2 regions of the Rhodococcus sp. NPDC056960 genome follow, and region 2 is predicted to be linked to the other one. Evidence: riboswitches for the same ligand, from Rfam matches in the RefSeq annotation. Region 2 holds a riboswitch; the other holds the start of a gene.
The links. Region 2 has a riboswitch for glycine ahead of gcvP (aminomethyl-transferring glycine dehydrogenase). Riboswitches for the same ligand answer to the same signal wherever they lie in the genome.
Positions count from the first base shown of each region.

Region 1 (4,066 bases), on a different contig from region 2:
CCGGCCTTGCCGGCCGCCTCCATCCGGTGGGGACCGGGATCCATCAGGCCGCCGATGAGGTGGCCGCTCAGTTCCGTGGTCGTGAAATCGATGACCGCATCGACCTGGCCCGCTTGGACAGCGTTCTCGAGTGCCCGGCCACCGGTGCCGTTGGCGTGGAAGGCGACGAAGCCGAAGCCTTTGTCTTCGAGGTGTTTCTGGGCCCGCTCGAGAGCGGGTGTGGTGTTGCCGTTCATCGACACCGCCACGGTGGTCGGACGCTGACCGGCACTGACGGTCGGCGCGGCGGGCGCGGCGGCGGCCGCGGCACCGACGATGTAGCCGGCGGCCGATCGGTAGATCTCGCTGGTCACCGAGTTGATGCCGATGATGTCGGCGACCGAGTGCAGAACGGCGATGTCGCTGATTCCGACGTAGGGGTCGAAGGTCCTGTTTCCCGAGGCCAGCGGCGAGACGATGAGTTTGGGAAAGCCGAAGGGCAGGTGCTGCAGGGCAGGGCCGGCGATGTGCGTCCCGGCCCCTCCCATGCACACCGCGCCGTCGATCTCGACTTCGGCGACCATCGTGCTCAGGAGGCGACTGACTCCCGACCGCAGGGCACTGACGGCCTCACCGCGCGGTAGTTCACTGATCGCGGCGATCGAACTTCCCGCCGCGGCGGCGACCGTTGCCTGGTCGATGAAGCGGCGAGTGCCGATCACCGCGTCCGAGGGACGCTGCGCCGTCCGAGCCGATGTGTCGAGCATGATGGCGATCCCACCGAGCCGCTCGATCTCATCACTGAGGGCTCCGAGTTCAGCGGCCTTGGTGTCGAAAGTGCCGATGACCACGACGGTCGGAGCCGCTTCGCTCCTCGCGGCGCCGGGCCGCCTTGCGCTTGTCATGAGAAGAACGTTAGACGTGTCTGCCGAACAAATCAAGAGTGTTTGGCAATTTTTGATCGGCATTCCGAACGAACTAATGTCTTGTTCGGGGTTTCGATCGGAAATCCGCTCGATCCGGACGCTGGAGACTGAGGCCGGTCACCGGGGCGTACTTCAGGTTCGTCGTGCGCGCCTGAGCGTTGCGGACCTCGAGACGCAGACGTTTGCGGCCGTCGCTGGTCACTGCCATGGCGATTCCTCGGGTTGTGATCGGAATGCCGAACAGCGTGGGCGGTTGCCCGACGCTCGTTCCCCAGAGTGCCGCACCGTACCCGCGAACACAAGAACAGATCGCCTCAAATGAGCGGAATTCCGTACAATTTTCTCGATTGTTACCAATTGGCGTGCGGAACTCCGAACATTGTGGGTACAGTGACGGGGCGCACAACAACTGCACATGCCGTTCGATGCGTGTCAGGAGATGCCCTGCCGAGGCGGGGCCGCCGTAGGAGCAAGTTCCTCCCCGGGAATCTCTCAGGCCCAGTACTGATACGCAGAGGCAACTCTGGAGAAAGCGTCGCGAACGCTTACCGAACGTGAAGAGCGACCCAATGCTGTTGGGGTGCATAATCTCTCAGGTGACAGGACAGATCGGGGAGGGCCGCGCTCTGCGCTCGACGTCGAGTCGAGCAGAACCGACCATTGGAGGTCCTCCGTGTCCCATCCCGACATCGCACCCGCGTTCCAAGACCGGCACATCGGCCCGTCCGAGACCGAGATCGCGCAACTGCTCGAGGTCCTCGGATACGACTCCCTCGACGCCCTCGTCTCGCGTGCCGTCCCTTCCCAGATCCGGACCGCGCGACCGCTGAACCTGCCTGCCGCCCGCGCGGAACAGGAGGTGCTGGCCGACCTACGGACGATCGCCGGCAAGAACCGGCCGCGGGTGCAGATGATCGGCCTCGGCTATTACGACACCATCACTCCCGCCGTTCTGCGTCGCAACATCCTCGAGGCGCCGGGCTGGTACACCTCGTACACCCCGTACCAGCCGGAAATCTCCCAGGGCCGACTCGAGGCACTGCTGACCTTCCAGACCGTCATCGAAGAGCTGACCAGCCTCCCGGTCGCGGGTGCCTCGCTCCTCGACGAGGCCACCGCCGTCGCCGAGGCCGTCCTGCTGATGCGCCGCGCCGACAAGACCGCCTCGAACCGAGTCCTCGTCGACGCCGGCTGCTTCCCGCAGACGCTGTCCGTTCTGCGCGGCCGAGCCGACGCCGTCGGCATCGAGCTGGTCGTGACCGACCTCGACCGCGGCCTGCCCGACGGTGACTTCTTCGGCGTCGTCTACCAGAATCCGTCGGTCACCGGCGGGGTGCGGGATCTGAGCGAGTCGATCGCCGAGGCGCACCGGCGGGGCGCCCTGACCACGGTGGCCACCGACCTGCTCGCGCTGACCCTGGTCACCTCCCCCGGTGAGCAGGGGGCGGACATCGCCGTCGGGTCGGCCCAACGGTTCGGTGTTCCGCTGTTCTTCGGCGGCCCGCACGCCGGATTCGTCTCCGTCCGCACCGGTCTCGAACGCATGCTGCCGGGCCGGTTGGTCGGAGTGTCCAAGGACGCCGACGGCACACCGGCATACCGGCTGGCGCTGCAGACGCGCGAGCAGCACATCCGCCGCGACAAGGCGACCAGCAACATCTGCACCGCCCAGGCTCTGCTGGCGAACGTGGCCGCGATGTACGCCGCCTATCACGGCGCCGAGGGACTGCGCGCGATTGCCCGGCGGGTGCACTCGCACGCCGCGCACCTGACCGCGGGACTGCACGCCGCGGACATCGAGACCCTGCACTCGAACTTCTTCGATACCGTCGTCGCCCACGTCCCGCACCGGGCCGGTGTCATCGTCCGCGCCGCCAACGCGGACGGCATCAACCTGCGCTACATCGACGCCGACCACGTCGGGGTGTCCTGCGACGAGCACACCACCGGCGAGATCGTCGAGCGGGTCCTGGCGGCCTTCGGTGCGGCCCTGGCTCCCGTCAACACCTCCTACCTTCCGCCGACACTGGCCCGGACCTCGGCGTTCCTCCAGCACGAGGTGTTCCGGCGCTACCGCTCGGAAGCGGCGATGCAGCGATTCCTGCGCAAGTTGTCCGACAAGGACCTCGCCCTGGACCGGACGATGATTCCGCTCGGCTCGTGCACCATGAAGCTCAACTCCGCGGTGGAGATGGAGCCGATCAGCTGGCCGGAGTTCGCCGGTATCCACCCCTTCGCGCCGGCCGACCAAACCGAGGGCTATCGCGAGCTCACCGATGACCTCGAACGGTGGCTGAGTGAGATCACCGGCTACGACCGGGTTTCGCTGCAGCCGAACGCCGGCTCCCAGGGGGAGTTCGCGGGCCTGCTCGCCATCCACGGCTATCACACCGCCAACGGTGACACCGACCGCACCGTCTGCCTGATTCCGCAGTCCGCGCACGGAACCAACGCAGCCTCCGCGGTGCTCGCCGGCATGCAGGTGGTGGTTGTTGCGACGGCCGCCAACGGCAACATCGACCTCGACGATCTACGCGCCAAGATCGCCCGGCACAGCGGCGAGATCGCCGCCATCATGCTCACCTACCCCTCTACCCACGGTGTCTACGAGAACGATGTCCGCACCGTGTGTGAACTCGTCCACGACGCCGGTGGGCAGGTATACATCGACGGGGCCAACCTCAATGCACTGGTCGGCCTGGCCCGGCCGGGCGAATTCGGTGGCGACGTCTCACACCTGAACCTGCACAAGACCTTCTGCATCCCGCACGGTGGTGGCGGTCCCGGTGTGGGACCGGTCGCCGTGCGAGAGCATCTGGCCCCCTTCCTGCCGTCCGACCCGCTCGCGGCCGATCCCGCCGGCCCCCCGGTCTCCGCGGCGAACTACGGCTCCGCCGGCATCCTGGGCCTACATCGCGCTGATGGGACCGGACGGACTCACCCGGGCCACCGAAACCGCAGTGCTGTCGGCCAACTACCTCGCCGGCGCGCTCGCGCCCTATTACCCGGTGCTCTACACCGGCGACGGGAATCTGGTCGCACACGAATGCATCCTCGATCTGCGGGCCCTGACCAAGCAGACCGGTGTGACCGCCGAAGACGTGGCCAAGCGGCTGATCGACTACGGCTTCCACGCCCCGACCCTGTCGTTCCCGGTCAAC
Region 1 covers NZ_JBHURF010000027.1:77,007-81,072, reverse strand. The annotation lists gene ACFTWF_RS34525 (Tm-1-like ATP-binding domain-containing protein) at 1-884, opposite strand, end outside; gene ACFTWF_RS34520 (hypothetical protein) at 958-1,113, opposite strand; glycine riboswitch at 1,329-1,422, shown strand; partial or broken gene gcvP (aminomethyl-transferring glycine dehydrogenase) at 1,594-4,066, shown strand, end outside.
Region 1: another riboswitch for glycine. It lies ahead of gcvP (aminomethyl-transferring glycine dehydrogenase); the one in region 2 lies ahead of gcvP (aminomethyl-transferring glycine dehydrogenase).

Region 2 (4,066 bases):
CACCGAATCGTCGTCCTGCGTCACGTCCGTCACCCGCACGCCTGTCTTCGCGGCGATCTTGCGACGACGGAAAGCACGCTCGAGGTACTTGGAGACCGTCTCGTCCTCGTTCGGCACCAGCCGGGGCATAGCCTCGACGATCGTGACCGACGCACCGAACGACGCCCACACACTGGCGAATTCGACGCCGATGACGCCGCCGCCGAGGATGATCGCCTTCTTCGGGACCGACGGCAGCACCAGCGCCTGGTCACTGGTGACGACCCTGCCGCCGATGGCGATGCCCGGCACCGTCTTCGGCGACGACCCCGTTGCCAGCACCACGGTGGCACCGGTGATCAGCTCGCCGTCGACCTCGACACCGTTGGGCCCGACCAACCGTCCGCGACCGTTGACGACGGTGATGCCGTGCGAGTCGACGAGGCCCTGTAGCCCCTTGTGCAGCCGGGTGACGATCGTGTTCTTGTAGCTCAGCACCTTCTCGAGGTCGACTCCGCCGAACGCGACCTCGACACCGAACTGTGACGCCGTGCGGGCACTGTCGGCGACTTCGGCGGCGTGCAGCAGTGCCTTGGTCGGGATGCACCCCTGATGCAGGCAGGTGCCGCCGAGTTCGTTCTCTTCGATCAGGATGACCGAGCGGCCGAGTTCGGCCGAGCGGATGGCGGCCGCGTAACCGCCGGAACCACCACCGAGGATGACGACGTCTGCAGATCTGGACATGGGCAACTCCTAGCTGGACAGGATGAGGGGTGTAGAGGTCAGTGGGTCGAGGTGGCGGCGACGGCCTCCGCGTGCAGGCGGCCGGCCCGGTACGACGATCGGACGAGCGGACCGGACAGCACACCGAGGAATCCGATCTCGCGGGCGGTCTGGTCGAGCATCGTGAACTCCTCGGGTTTCGCCCACCGCTCCACCGGATGGTGCCGGGCCGACCGCCGCAGATACTGGGTGATCGTGATCAACTGGCACCCGGCCGCGTGCAGATCCCGCAGAGCCTGGATCACCTCGTCCGTCGTCTCCCCCAGCCCGAGGATCAGATTCGACTTGGTGATCAGGCCGGCCTCCCTCGCCCGGGTGATCACGTCGAGGGACCGCTCGTAGGTGAACGCGGGCCGGATACGACGGAACACCCGGGGAACGGTCTCCACGTTGTGCGCCAGCACTTCCGGGCGGGTGTCGAACACCTCGCGGAGCTGTGCCGGGTCCGCGTTGAAGTCGGGAATGAGCAGTTCGACGCCGGTGCCCGGACACAGCGCGTGGATCTGCCGCACCGTCTCGGCGTACAGCCACGCGCCGCCGTCGGGTTGATCGTCGCGGGCGACGCCGGTGACGGTGGCGTAGCGAAGTCCCATCGTCCGGACCGATTCCGCGACACGTCTCGGCTCGCCGCGATCCAGTTCTGCCGGCTTGCCGGTGTCGATCTGACAGAAGTCGCACCGCCGGGTGCACTGGCTCCCGCCGATGAGGAACGTCGCCTCCCGGTCCTCCCAGCATTCGAAGATGTTGGGACATCCCGCTTCCTGACACACCGTGTGCAGATCCTCGCGGTCGACGAGCGCGGCGAGCTTCCGGTATTCGGGTCCGGTGCGCATCTGCACCTTCATCCACGGGGGTTTGCGTTCGACCGGGGTCTGAGCATTGCGGACTTCGAGACGGAGCAGGCGGCGGCCTGCGGGAGCGACGGTCTGCGGTTCGGGGAATGCAGTCATAGAGAAACTCCTACGGCCGGTCGAAACCGGTCGGTATGCGACCCCCCGGCAGCACGGCACGGAGGAAAGTGAGGGGAAGGCGAGCACGCGACGACAACCGTTGCAATTGTGGCTATCTGGGCTCTCGTCGCTCTGCGTGTGCGGTCACGTCCGAGCGAAGATCAGTCGAGGATGCCAAACGACGAGGCGTTTTGGCAAGATCGTCGCCGCCCGGCGACCGTGGAGGAGCCCGGGGAGACAAACCCGCCACGCGTGTGTACTGTTTGGCAAATCACAACTGAAGACGCCGTTGACGCGCAGCGGGAGAACCTCCGCTTTCGGAGGCGCCGTAGGAGCAAGTTCCTCCCCGGGAATCTCTCAGGCCCCAGTACCGCAGCGTAGAGGCAACTCTGGAGAACAGGATCGGCCGTAGGCCGGTACTTACCGAAGGTGAAGAGCACGCCGCAGTTGCGGTGGGCCCAAACTCTCAGGTTTCAGGACAGAGCGGGGAGGTGCCCCTAGTCGACGTCCGGTGCGGTCCGGACTCAACGAAACCGGAGTCACCTCGTGCCAGTCGAAACCCGTCACGCGCGCCACGCCGCGCCGCTCACCAGCGATTTTCCGTCACGTCACATCGGTCCCGACGCGTCCGCCACCGAGCGCATGCTCGGCGCCCTCGGGTACGACACGCTCGATCAGCTCATCGATGCCGCCGTACCCGACCAGATCCGCAGCTCGGAGTCCCTGGACCTGCCCGCGGCGCGGTCCGAGCAGCAGGTTCTCGCCGACCTTCGGACGCTGTCGGAGCGCAACGACACCCGCGTCCAGATGATCGGCCTCGGGTACTCCGACACCATCACCCCCGCGGTACTGCGCCGGAACATGCTCGAGTCGCCCGCCTGGTACACCGCGTACACCCCGTATCAGCCGGAGATCTCCCAGGGCCGGCTGGAGGCGCTGCTGACGTTCCAGACCGTCATCGAAGACCTGACGGCCCTCCCCCTCGCCGGCGCGTCCCTGCTGGACGAGGCCACCGCGGTGATGGAAGCGGTGCTGCTGATGCGCCGCGCGAACAAGGCGAAGTCGTCGACGCCCCGCGTCGTCGTCGACGCCGACTGCCTGCCGCAGACCCTCGCGGTGGTGTGCGGCCGGGCCAAGTCGGTGGGCATCGAGGTCGAGGTGACCGACCTGACCGGCGGACTTCCGGACGGTGACCTGTTCGGCGTCGTGTTCCAGGCACCCGGCGCGAGCGGGCAGGTGCGCGACCTGGCCCCGCTCATCGCCGCCGCCAAGGAGCGCGGGGCGCTCACCACGGTTGCCGCCGACCTGCTGTCGCTGACGCTCCTCACCCCGCCCGGTGAGCAGGGCGCAGACATCGCGGTCGGCTCCGCCCAGCGCTTCGGTGTGCCCCTGTTCTTCGGTGGTCCGCACGCCGGCTACATGGCGGTGCGCGACGGTCTCGAGCGGATGCTCCCCGGCCGGCTGGTCGGGGTGTCCGTCGACGTCGACGGCAACCCCGCGTACCGGCTGGCGCTGCAGACCCGCGAACAGCACATCCGCCGCGACAAGGCGACCAGCAACATCTGTACCGCACAGGCCCTGCTCGCCAACGTCGCCGCGATGTACGCCGCCTACCACGGCCCGGAAGGGCTGCGCGCCACCGCGACCCGGGTGCATTCTCACGCGACCGCCGTCGCGGCCGGTCTGCGCGCGGCCGGACATTCGGTGGTGCACGACAGCTTCTTCGACACCGTGCTGGTGCGCGTTCCGGCCGGGGCGCGCGACGTCGTCGATCGCGCCGACCGGGACGGCATCAACCTGCGACTGGTCGACGCGGACCACGTCGCGATCGCGTGCGACGAGTGCACCACCGACGAGATCGTGGACCGGGTCCTGTCCGCGTTCGGCGCGGGAGCCCAGGCCGGCACGGCGTCGGGGCTGCCGCAGTCGCTGTTGCGGACGTCGACCTACCTGCGGCACAACGTGTTCCACGAGCACCGGTCCGAGACGGCGATGCTCCGCTTCCTCCGCGCGCTGTCGGACAAGGATCTCGCTCTCGACCGCACCATGATCCCGCTCGGCTCCTGCACGATGAAGCTCAACTCCGCCGTGGAGATGGAACCGATCAGCTGGCCCGGTTTCGCGTCCATCCACCCGTATGCTCCGGTCGAGCAGACCAGCGGCTACCTGCAGCTGATCCGCGGGCTCGAGCGGTGGCTGAGCGAGATCACCGGATACGACCGGGTGTCGTTGCAGCCCAACGCCGGATCGCAGGGCGAGCTCGCCGGACTGCTCGCGATCAACGGCTACCACGAGAGCCGCGGCGACCTCGGCCGCGACATCTGCCTCATCCCGCAGTCCGCGCACGGCACCAA
Region 2 covers NZ_JBHURF010000020.1:151,986-156,051, forward strand. The annotation lists gene lpdA (dihydrolipoyl dehydrogenase) at 1-723, opposite strand, end outside; gene lipA (lipoyl synthase) at 762-1,712, opposite strand; glycine riboswitch at 2,003-2,095, shown strand; gene gcvP (aminomethyl-transferring glycine dehydrogenase) at 2,259-4,066, shown strand, end outside.